Regions from separate parts of the Nonomuraea sp. NPDC048826 genome, predicted to be linked through region 2. Evidence: predicted binding sites of a transcription regulator. Region 2 holds the regulator's gene; the other holds the start of a gene.
The links. The regulator HspR, encoded in region 2, represses chaperone genes until heat shock. The targets are predictions, from matches to a motif close to ANTTGAGTCNNNNNGACTCAANT.
Positions count from the first base shown of each region.

Region 1: lon (endopeptidase La) is a predicted target of HspR. The motif match lies at 3,760-3,782, and genes of this name have one in related genera.

Region 1 is NZ_JBICUQ010000004.1:177,307-182,837, reverse strand. Features, by position in the region: gene ACGFI7_RS15335 (phenylacetate--CoA ligase family protein) at 63-1,421, opposite strand; gene ACGFI7_RS15330 (response regulator) at 1,718-2,374, opposite strand; gene ACGFI7_RS15325 (sensor histidine kinase) at 2,371-3,621, opposite strand; gene lon (endopeptidase La) at 3,796-5,531, shown strand, end outside.
Region 2 is NZ_JBICUQ010000009.1:302,182-307,712, forward strand. Features, by position in the region: gene clpB (ATP-dependent chaperone ClpB) at 1-2,093, opposite strand, end outside; gene ACGFI7_RS32040 (heat shock protein transcriptional repressor HspR) at 2,094-2,444, opposite strand; gene dnaJ (molecular chaperone DnaJ) at 2,449-3,627, opposite strand; gene grpE (nucleotide exchange factor GrpE) at 3,647-4,243, opposite strand; gene dnaK (molecular chaperone DnaK) at 4,240-5,531, opposite strand, start outside.

The DNA of each region.
Region 1 (5,531 bases), on a different contig from region 2:
AGATGTGCCTGGTTCCCAGGGCAGCGTCTCAGCGGATGTGCCGGGCAACTGGAGCGAGGGCTTCAGCGGGTGTAGCGGTGTTTGGCTCCGGGAGGGAAGTAGTCCGGGTCGCCGGTTTCGCGTAGGTGGATCACCGGAGTCTGGCGGGCCTCGGGCACGTAGTGGGCGAACTCGCTGTTGAGCCGCCGCAGCTGGGCCAGGATGGACACGCCCACCGCCGCTGCCGTGCTGTCCGTGGGTTTCTCGCCGGGGGCCAGTTCCACGGTGACCGTCAGCTGCCGGTCGCGGTGCTCGTCCTCCGCCACCTCCATCACGAACTTGCCCGTCACCAGCCCCGCCACCTCCGGCTGCTCCAGCCCCACGGAGATGTTCTCCGGGTAGACGTTCGCCCCGTAGTACGACACGGTGAACCGGCTCCGCCCGAAGACGTACGCGAAGGGCCGTTCGGGGCCGGGCGCCGACGGCTCCAGCCCGTGGTCGCGGGCGAAGGACAGCAGCCGCTCGTACGGGATGAGGCCGCCGTCGTCGGCGATGTGGTAGCGGATCAGCGGGATGCCGTTGTCGCCGGTGAACAGCAGGGTGCCGTCGTGCTCCTCGAAGAAGCGCACCTCCGGGTCGTACTGCACCAGCGTGGGCAGTCGCGACTCGCCGAACAGCTCCCGCGCGGCGGACGGCCGCTCCGCGAGGAAGCGGCGGAGCTCCACCGACAGCGGCGTCTCGTTGCCCAGCACCCCTGCGTCGGCCGTGCCGTACAGGGAGGCGATGCCGCGCACCGGGTCGGCGATGCCCGCGCGGGACGCCACCAGTGTGCGCCACTCCTCGCTGAACACCTCGCCGGCGGTGACCAGCTTGACGTTCCAGCGGGACCAGGGCAGCCCGGCGTCGATCACGTCCTTCAGGAAGGGCGGGTAGCCGAGCAGCACCACCTGGTCGAAGTGCGGCGCCAGCTCCGGCACCACCCGCAGGATCTCCCGCCTGTCGCTGCCCGGCGCGACCACCGTCACCGGGTAGCCGAGTTCGGCAAGGCGGCGGCAGCAGGCGACCGTGAACAGCCCGCCCACCCAGGTGCCGAGCGCGAAGCAGACCACGGCCAGCGTGCGTCGTTCGCGGGCGGCGAAGGAGTCGCGGAACACCTCCTCGAAGCGGGCCGCGATGACGTGCTCGTCGGCGGCGGTACGCGGCCAGAACGCCGGCTCACCGGTCGACCCGGACGACACCGCGACGATGTCACCGATCACCCCATGACGGCACAGGTCGGGCAGGGGATGGCGCCGCGTGTACGTGTCCTTGCTGGTCATCGGCAGACGTACGAAATCTTGAAATGTCCGGATCTGGGCGGGGTCAACGCCGTGCTCCGCCAGGAACGCCCGGTACGCGGGCACCGTCTCCACGACGTCATGGAACAGCTTGACCAGGTCCATCAGCCGACTGTACGACCACGACCGCCCCCCGTCACCCGTCCAGAACCCAGCGAGACCAGTGGATGCCCCGGACAACGCGGGAACGACGGGCGCCCACGGGGGAGGCGGGACAGCGGACGCCTGGTCTTACGCGGACCCCGCCAAGGCCAGGGAGCATGCGGGATCTGCGGATGTTCAGGGGGTACGTGGGTGACACGTGGAACGGTGGTCAGGGGTTGCGCGAACCGGCCGACGCCCGAAGACACACGGCACCGGGCGGACGCCAGAGGCATCCAGGATCGGAGCCATCACCCCCCTCACTCGCCCGGTCGCACCAGCCCCGTCTCGTACGCGTAGACGATCGCCTGGGCCCGGTCGCGCAGCCCCAGCTTCATCAGCACCCGCCCCACGTGGGTCTTGACCGTCTGCTCGGCCACCACGAGCTTCTGGGCGATCTCCTGGTTGGACAGCGCCTGGGCGACCAGGGTGAGCACCTCGCTCTCCCGTTCGGTCAGCTCGCTCAGCCGGGCGGCCGCGGGGGCCGGGCGCGGCCCGAGCCGGGCGAACTCGCGGATGAGCCGTTTGGTGACGCCCGGCGAGATGAGCGCGTCGCCGGCCGCCACCACCCGGACGGCCTCGGCGAGCTGGACGGCCGAGGCGTCCTTGAGCAGGAACCCGCTGGCGCCGGCCCGTAACGCCTCGTAGACGTAGTCGTCGAGGTCGAACGTGGTCAGGATGAGCACCTTGGACGCCGAGCCGGACGACAGCAGCCGCCGGGTGGCCTGCAGCCCGTCCATCACCGGCATCCGCACGTCCATCAGCACCACGTCGGGCTCCAGCTCGGCGGCCCGCTGGATCGCCTCCAGGCCGTCGGCCGCCTCGCCCACGACCACGATGTCGGGCTGGCCGCTCAGGAACACGGTGAACCCGGTGCGGACCATGCCCTGGTCGTCGGCGATGAGAACCCGTATCACGCTGAACCCCGTCCGATCGGCAGCACCGCGGTCACCTGGAAGCCTCCCACCGGGACCGGCCCCGCCTCCAGCGTGCCACCGAGCAGCGCCGCCCGCTCGCGCATGCCGACGAGCCCGTGGCCGGCGCCGGGCGAGCGGGCGGGGGAGGAGCCGGGGCCGTTGGTGATGTGGAGGCGCACGCCGTGGTCGTCGCGGCCGATGTCGAGCACCACGGTCGCGCCGGGGGCGTGGCGCATGGCGTTGCTCAGCGACTCCTGGACGATCCGGTAGGCGGACATCCCCACCGCCTGGGGCACCCCCTCCAGCGACTCGGGCCGTTTGACCAGCACGGACAGCCCGGCCGCCCGCGCGTTGGCGATCAGGTCCTCGACCTGGGCCAGGCCGGGCTGCGGGGCGGTGTCGGTGCGGCCCTCCTCGTCGCGCAGCACGCCGAGCACCTGGCGGAGCTGGGCGATCGCCTCCAGCGACAGCGCCCGGATGCCCGCCAGACCCTCCTCCAGCTGGGCGGGGTCGCCCGCGGCCTTGAGCGGCACCGCCTCCGCCTGGATGGCGATCACCGACATGTGGTGGGCCACCACGTCGTGCAGCTCGCGGGCGATGCGGGCGCGCTCCTCCAGCACGGCCTGGGCGCCCATCGCCTCCTGACTGCGCCGCTCCTCCAGGACGAGCCGCTCGGTGGCGCTGCGCCGCAGCCGCACGTTGTAGCCGAACAGCATGACGGCGCCGACCATGATCGACCCCAGCGGGACGCTGTTGGGGAAGATGATCCAGGTGGCCAGCACGCTGACCGCCCACGCCGTGCCGGTGATCCGCCGGTCGCAGCGCACCGCCAGCGCGTAGGCCACGAGCAGGTAGGAGATCACCATCTCGGGCGTGTAGGGATTGCTCTCGTACCGGACCCCCGTCTCGAACGAGACCCAGACCCCCGCGGGGAGCAGCACCAGCGAGGAGCGCCAGGCCGCCAGCGGCCGCCGGTCGCGCAGCACCAGCGGGACCGCGACCCCCAGCGCCGAGACGTAGACCAGGGCCATCGGGACGCCTGTATTGACGGTGCGGTCGTAGGTGGTCAGGAACAGGATCAGGGCCAGCAGCGTGTCGGCGACGCGGACCAGGTCGATCGTGCGGAACGGCAGCAGCCCGAGCCAGCGCGGCATCCGCATGGCCAGCCAGCGGGACCGGCGTGCGGGCGGGTCGGCCGCGCCCCGGTAGAGCGCCAGGGGGATGGAGTCCAGCACTGCCGAGAACACGGTCAAAGCCTACGAGCGGGGCGCCCGCCACGCGTCGGACCAAGGTCTGATCCGCCCTCACCCTCAGGTACGGCTTACATCATTACGCTCGCTCTGAGCGAACATCGGCAAGCAAGGGAACATTACGTGGCTCCAATGAATTGAGTCGGTATAACTCAACCCTTTGGAGTTCGCATGAGTGAGAGCTTGATCCTGCCGGTTCTGCCGCTGGACGACGCCGTCGTGCTTCCGGGCATGGTGGTTCCGCTGGACCTGTCCGACTCCGAGGTGCGCGCCGCGATCGACGCGGCCCAGGCATCCGGTGGCAACAAGCCGCAGGTGCTCCTCGTTCCCCGCATCGACGGCCGCTACGGCGCGGTCGGCGTGCGGGCGGTCGTCGAGCAGGTCGGGCGACTCCCCGGTGGCGAGCCCGCCGCGGTGGTCCGCGGCGTCGACCGGATGCGCGTGGGCGCCGGCACCACCGGCCCCGGCGCGGCCCTGTGGGTGGAGGCGGCGACGGTCGACCCGGTGGCCGCGGGCGAGCGCGCCCACGAGCTGGCCAAGGAGTACAAGGCCCTGGCCACCACGATCCTGCAGAAGCGCGGCGCCTGGCAGGTGGTCGACCAGGTCAACCAGATCGACGACCCCGCGCTGCTGGCCGACAGCTCCGGCTACACGCCGTGGCTGTCCACCGCCCAGAAGGTCGAGCTGCTGGAGGCCGCCGACCCCGCCGACCGGCTGGGCAAGCTGATCGAATGGTCCCGCGAGCACCTGGCCGAGCTGGACGTCGCCGAGACGATCCGCAAGGACGTCCAGGAGGGCATGGAGAAGCAGCAGCGCGAGTTCCTGCTGCGCCAGCAGCTCGCCGCCGTGCGCAAGGAGCTGAAGGAGCTCAACGGCGACTCGGCCGAGACCGAGGAGGAGGACTACCGCGCCCGCGTCGAGGCGGCCGATCTGCCCGAGAAGGTGCGCGAGGCCGCGCTCAAGGAGGTCGACAAGCTGGAGCGGACCTCCGAGCAGTCGCCGGAGACCGGCTGGATCCGCACCTGGCTCGACACGGTCCTCGACCTGCCATGGAACGTGCGTACCGAGGACAACTACGACATCACCGGCGCCCGCGAGGTGCTGGACGCCGACCACACGGGCCTGTCCGACGTGAAGGACCGCATCATCGAGCACCTGGCCGTGCGCAAGCGCCGCCAGGACAGGGGGCTGGGCGTGGTGGGCGGCCGCCGCAGCGGCGCCGTGCTCGCCCTGGCGGGCCCTCCCGGCGTCGGCAAGACCTCGCTCGGCGAGTCGGTCGCCCGCGCGATGGGCCGCAAGTTCGTCCGCGTCGCGCTCGGCGGCGTCCGCGACGAGGCGGAGATCCGCGGCCACCGGCGCACCTACGTGGGCGCGCTGCCCGGCCGCGTCGTCCGCGCCATCCGCGAGGCCGGCTCGATGAACCCGGTCGTGCTGCTCGACGAGATCGACAAGGTCGGCGCCGACTACCGCGGCGACCCCACGGCCGCGCTGCTGGAGGTGCTCGACCCGGCGCAGAACCACACGTTCCGCGATCACTACCTGGAGGTCGAGCTCGACCTGAGCGACGTGCTCTTCCTGGCCACGGCCAACGTGCTGGAGGCCATCCCCGGCCCGCTGCTGGACCGGATGGAGGTCGTCACGCTCGACGGTTACACCGAGGACGAGAAGGTCGCCATCGCCCGCGACCACCTGACGCCCCGCCAGCTGGAGCTGGCCGGGCTGACGGCCGGGGAGGTCACGGTCGAGGACGCGGCGCTGCGCCGGCTGGCCACCGAGTACACCCGCGAGGCCGGGGTCCGGTCGCTGGAGCGCTCGATCGCCCGCGTGCTGCGCAAGATCGCGGCCGGCGACGAGCTGCCGATCGCGGTCGGCGCGGACGACCTGACGACCTACCTGGGCCGGCCCAG
Region 2 (5,531 bases):
CGGCCGTCGTCGAGCACCTGGAGCAGGATGTCGAAGACCTCGGGATGGGCCTTCTCCACCTCGTCCAGCAGCACCACGGTGTACGGTCGACGCCGGACGGCCTCGGTGAGCTGGCCGCCCTCCTCGTAGCCGACGTAGCCGGGAGGCGCGCCGACGAGGCGGGCGACGCTGTGCTTCTCGGAGTACTCGCTCATGTCGATGCGGGTCATCGCCCGCTCGTCGTCGAACAGGAACTCCGCCAGCGCCTTGGCCAGCTCGGTCTTGCCGACACCGGTCGGGCCGAGGAACAGGAACGAGCCCGTCGGCCGGTCGGGGTCGGCGATGCCGGCCCGGCTGCGCCGCACCGCGTCGGACGCGGCCCGTACGGCCTCCTTCTGGCCGATGAGGCGCTTGCCCAGCTCCTCCTCCATGCGCAGCAGCTTGGCCGTCTCCGCCTCCAGCAGGCGGCCCGCGGGGATGCCGGTCCAGGACGAGATCACCTCGGCGATGTCGTCGGGGCCGACCTCCTCCTTGACCATGGCGTCCTCGGCCGGGGCGGCCTCGGACGCGGCCGCCAGCGCCTGCTCCAGGCGCGGCACCTCGGCGTACATGATCCGGGACGCGGTCTCGAAGTCGCCGTCGCGCTGCGCCCGCTCGGCGGTGCCGCGCGCCTCGTCGAGCTGCTTCTTCAGCTCACCGACCTTGTTGAGACCGGCCTTCTCGTGCTCCCAGCGGCCGACCAGGGCGTTGAGCTCCTCCTGGCGGTCGGCCAGCTCCTGGCGCAGGCGCTCCAGGCGCTGCACGGAGGCCTCGTCGGTCTCCTTGGACAGCGCCAGCTCCTCCATCTTCATCCGGTCGACGGCGCGCTGGAGCTGGTCGATCTCCACGGGACGGGAGTCGATCTCCATGCGCAGCCGGGAGGCGGCCTCGTCGACCAGGTCGATGGCCTTGTCCGGCAGGAAGCGGCTGGTGATGTAGCGGTCGGACAGCGCCGCGGCGGAGACGAGGGCGCTGTCGGCGATCTGCACCTGGTGGTGGGCCTCGTAGCGGCCCTTCAGCCCGCGCAGGATCGCGATCGTGTCCTCGACCGTCGGCTCTCCCACGTACACCTGCTGGAAGCGGCGCTCCAGCGCGGGGTCCTTCTCGATGCGCTCGCGGTACTCGTCGAGCGTGGTCGCGCCGATCATCCGCAGCTCGCCGCGGGCCAGCATCGGCTTGAGCATGTTGCCGGCGTCCATCGCGCCCTCGGCGGCGCCCGCGCCGACGACCGTGTGGAGCTCGTCGATGAACGTCACGACCTGGCCGTCGCTCTCCTTGATCTCGGAGAGCACGGCCTTGAGCCGCTCCTCGAACTCGCCGCGGTACTTCGCGCCGGCGACCATCGCGCCCAGGTCGAGCGAGATCAGCCGCTTGTTGCGCAGCGACTCCGGCACGTCGCCGGCGACGATGCGCTGGGCCAGGCCCTCGACCACGGCCGTCTTGCCGACGCCGGGCTCGCCGATCAGCACCGGGTTGTTCTTGGTGCGCCGGCTGAGCACCTGCACCACCCGGCGGATCTCAGAGTCGCGGCCGATGACCGGGTCGAGCCTGCCCGCGCGGGCCCGCTCGGTCAGGTCGACGCCGTACTTCTCCAGCGCCTGGTAGGTGTCCTCGGGGGTCTCGCTGGTGACGCGGGCGTGGCCGCGTACCTTCTCGAACGCGTCAAGGAGCGCCTGCGGGGTCGCCCCGGCCGACTTGAGCAGCTCGGCCGCCTGGCCGCCGTCGGCGGCCAGGCCCACGAGCAGGTGCTCGGTCGAGACGTACAGATCCTCCAGCCGGTTGGCGTGCTGGGCGGCGGTGTTCATCACCGTGAGCAGGTGGCGGGAGCTCGTGGGCGCCCCCACCGTCGCGCCCTGCGCCTTGGGCAGGGCCGCGAGACTCTCCTCGGCCTTGGCCCGCAGCGCACGCCAGTCGGCGCCGACCGCCTCCAGCAGCGGCACGGCGGTGCCGCCCGTCTGCGAGAGCAGCGTGGTCAGCAGGTGGATCGGAGAGATCTCGGGATTGCCGTCGGCGGCGGCCCGCCGCATGGCCCCCGAGAGCGCCTCCTGACTTTTCTGAGTGAGCTTGTAGTCCATCTACGCCCCCGGTGGCAGCTCGTAACGGATCAGAGCCTTGATCATCTGAAGCTCGGCGCGCAGCCGGTGAACCTCCTCACGCAGCCGCAACGACTCGTTCTCCAGCTCCAGGATCCGTTTGATGCCGGCGAGGTTGATGCCCTCCTCCTGGGAGAGGCGCTGCACCTCGCGCAGCTGGATGATGTCTCTGGTCGAGTAGAGGCGGCCGCGCCCCGCCGTGCGGCCAGGGCAGACCAGGCCAAGCCGGTCATACTGCCGCAATGTCTGCGGATGCAGCCCCGACAGCTGCGCGGCCACCGAAATCACGTAAACAGGAGTGTCATCGGACAGGTCGAAATAGTTGGCGTCCATGGGCTCACTCGCTTCTGGCTCTCAAAATGAGCTCGGCCCGTGGGTCCTCGGCCGCGGTGGCGGTGTTGAACTCCGTGAGCAGCTCACGCGACTTGTCGTCGAGCGTCTTCGGCACCACGACCTCGACGCTGGCGAGCAGGTCGCCCTTCGTGCCGTCCTTGCGCGTGACGCCCCGGCCGCGGATGCGGAACGTGCGCCCGTTGGGCGTGCCCGCGGGGATGCGCAGGGTCACCGGCATCCCCTTGAGCGTCGGCACCTTGATCTCGGCACCGAGCGCCGCCTCCGAGAACGTCACCGGAACCGTGACCGTCATGTTGTCACCCGACCTGCCGAACACGGGGTGCGGCTTGACGTGCGTCACGATGTAGAGATCACCGGCGGGACCGCCGCTCTCGCCAGGGGCGCCCTTGCCCTTGAGCCTGACCCGGGCGCCGTCCGCCACCCCGGCGGGGATGCGGGCCTGGATGGTCCGGGTGCTCTTGGCCCTGCCGCTGCCCTCGCACACGGGGCAGGGGTCGTCGACCAGCAGGCCGCGGCCCTTGCAGTCGCGGCACGGCTCGGAGAAGGCGAAGTTGCCCAGGTTGCGGCTGGCCGCGCCGGTGCCCTCACAGGTCGGGCAGACCCGCGGGGTGGTGCCGGCCTTGGCTCCCGTCCCGCTGCACCCGGTGCACGCGGCGGAACTGGTCAGCCGCAGCGACACGGTGGCGCCCTCGGCCGCCTCCGTGAACGACAGCGTGACCTCCGACTCGATGTCCTGCCCGCGGCGCGGCCTGGTGGCGGACGTGGTGCGGGTCGAGCCGCCGCCCCGGTTGAACAGCCCGCCGAACAGGTCGCTGAACCGGTCGCCCGTCCCCTGGCCGGTCTGCTGACCGGTGCCGCCGAACAGGTCGCCGAAGTCGAAGGGGAAGCCGCCGCCGCCACCCGGACGCTGGCCGCCCACCCCGGACCCGAACAGCGTGCGCGCCTCGTCGTACTCCTTGCGGCGCTTGCTGTCGGACAGGACGTCGTAGGCCTCGGAGACTTCCTTGAACTTCTTCTCCTTGGCCGTGTCGCCCTGGTTGGTGTCGGGGTGGTACTGCCTGGCCAGCTTCCGGTACGCCTTCTTGATCTCTTCGGCGCTGGCGGACTTGGGCACACCAAGGACGGCGTAGTAGTCCTTCTCCAGGTAGTCCTTGGTGCTCATCTACGGCCCTTCGTCCTTGTCAGTTGTCGTCGTCATCGGACGCGGGAGCGTCCCCGGGCTCGGCCACGGCCACACGGGCCGGGCGCAGCACCCTCTCGCCCATCCGGTAACCCAGCTGCAGCACGCCGACCGCGGTCGGCTCGGTCACGTCCGGCGAGTAGCTGTGCATCAGCGCCTCGTGGATGACCGGGTCGAACGGGTCGCCCTGCTGGCCGAAGGAACTGAGCCCCAGCTTGGTGAGCGCCGCCTCCAGAGCCTCCGCCACCTTCGCGAAGCCCCCGGTGAGCTCACCGTGCTCGCGGGCCCTGCCGATGTCGTCGAGCACGGGCAGCAGCTCCGCCAGCACGGCCGCGGTGGCCTGCTCGCGCACGGCCACCCGGTCGCGCTCCACGCGGCGGCGGTAGTTCTGGTACTCGGCCTGGACACGTTGCAGGTCGGCCGTCCGCTCGTCCAGCTGGGCCCGCAGCTCGGCGTCGACCTCGGCCGGCACCTCCTGCTGGTCCTGCTCGGGCGAATCGTTCTCGGCGCGCACCCTTACCTCCCCCGTCTCCGGGTCGATCTTGCGGTTGTCGCGGATCACCGGCTCCTCATGCCCGTTCTCACGCAACGGCCTCACTTGTCCTTCTTCGGCTCATCGTCCACGATCTCGGCTTCGACGACGTCCTCGTCGGCCTTCTGCTCCTGGCCGGCGGACGCGTCCTGGGGAGCGCCCTCGGGCCCGCCCGCGGACTGACCCTGGTTCTGCGCGTAGATCGCCGAACCCATCTTCTGGCTGACGGTGGCGAGCTTCTCAGCCGAGTTGCGGATCGTGTCGGTGTCGGTGCCCTCCAGAGCCTTCTTCAGCTCGGCGAGCGCGTCGTTGACCTCGGTCTTGATGTCACCGGGGACCTTGTCGTCGTTCTCGCGGAGGAACTTCTCCGTCTGGTAGGCGAGCCCGTCGGCGTTGTTGCGGACCTCGGCCTCCTCGCGGCGCTTGCGGTCCTCCTCCGCGTACGACTCGGCCTCGCGCATCATGCGCTCGATGTCGTCCTTCGGCAGCGCGGAGCCGCCGGTGATCGTCATCGTCTGCTCCTTGCCCGTGCCCAGGTCCTTGGCGGAGACGTTGACGATGCCGTTGGCGTCGATGTCGAAGGTGACCTCGATCTGCGGGATGCCGCGCGGCGCCGGGGCGATGCCGGTCAGCTCGAACGTGGCCAGCTTCTTGTTGTAGGCCGCGATCTCACGCTCGCCCTGGAACACCTGGATCTGCACCGACGGCTGGTTGTCCTCGGCGGTGGTGAAGACCTCGGAGCGCTTGGTCGGGATCGTCGTGTTGCGCTCGATGATCTTCGTGAAGATGCCGCCCTTGGTCTCGATGCCCAGCGACAGCGGGGTCACGTCGAGCAGCAGGACGTCCTTGACCTCGCCCTTGAGCACACCGGCCTGCAGGGCGGCGCCGATGGCGACGACCTCGTCCGGGTTGACGCCCTTGTTGGGCTCCTGGCCGCCGGTCAGCTCCTTGACCAGGTCGGTGACGGCGGGCATCCGGGTCGAGCCGCCGACCATCACCACGTGGGCGATGTCGGAGACCTTGATGCCGGCGTCCTTGATGACCTGGTGGAACGGGCCCTTGCAGCGCTCGAGCAGGTCGGCGGTGAGCCGCTGGAACTCGGCGCGGGTGAGCTTCTCGTCGAGGTGCAGCGGGCCCTCGGACGAGGCGGTGATGTAGGGCAGGTTGATCGAGGTCTCGGACTGGGCCGACAGCTCGATCTTGGCCTTCTCCGCGGCCTCACGGAGGCGCTGGAGGGCCATCTTGTCCTTGGAGAGGTCGACGCCGTGAGCGTTCTGGAAACGCTTGACGAGCTCGTCGACGACCCGCTGGTCCCAGTCGTCGCCGCCCAGGTGGTTGTCACCGCTGGTGGCCT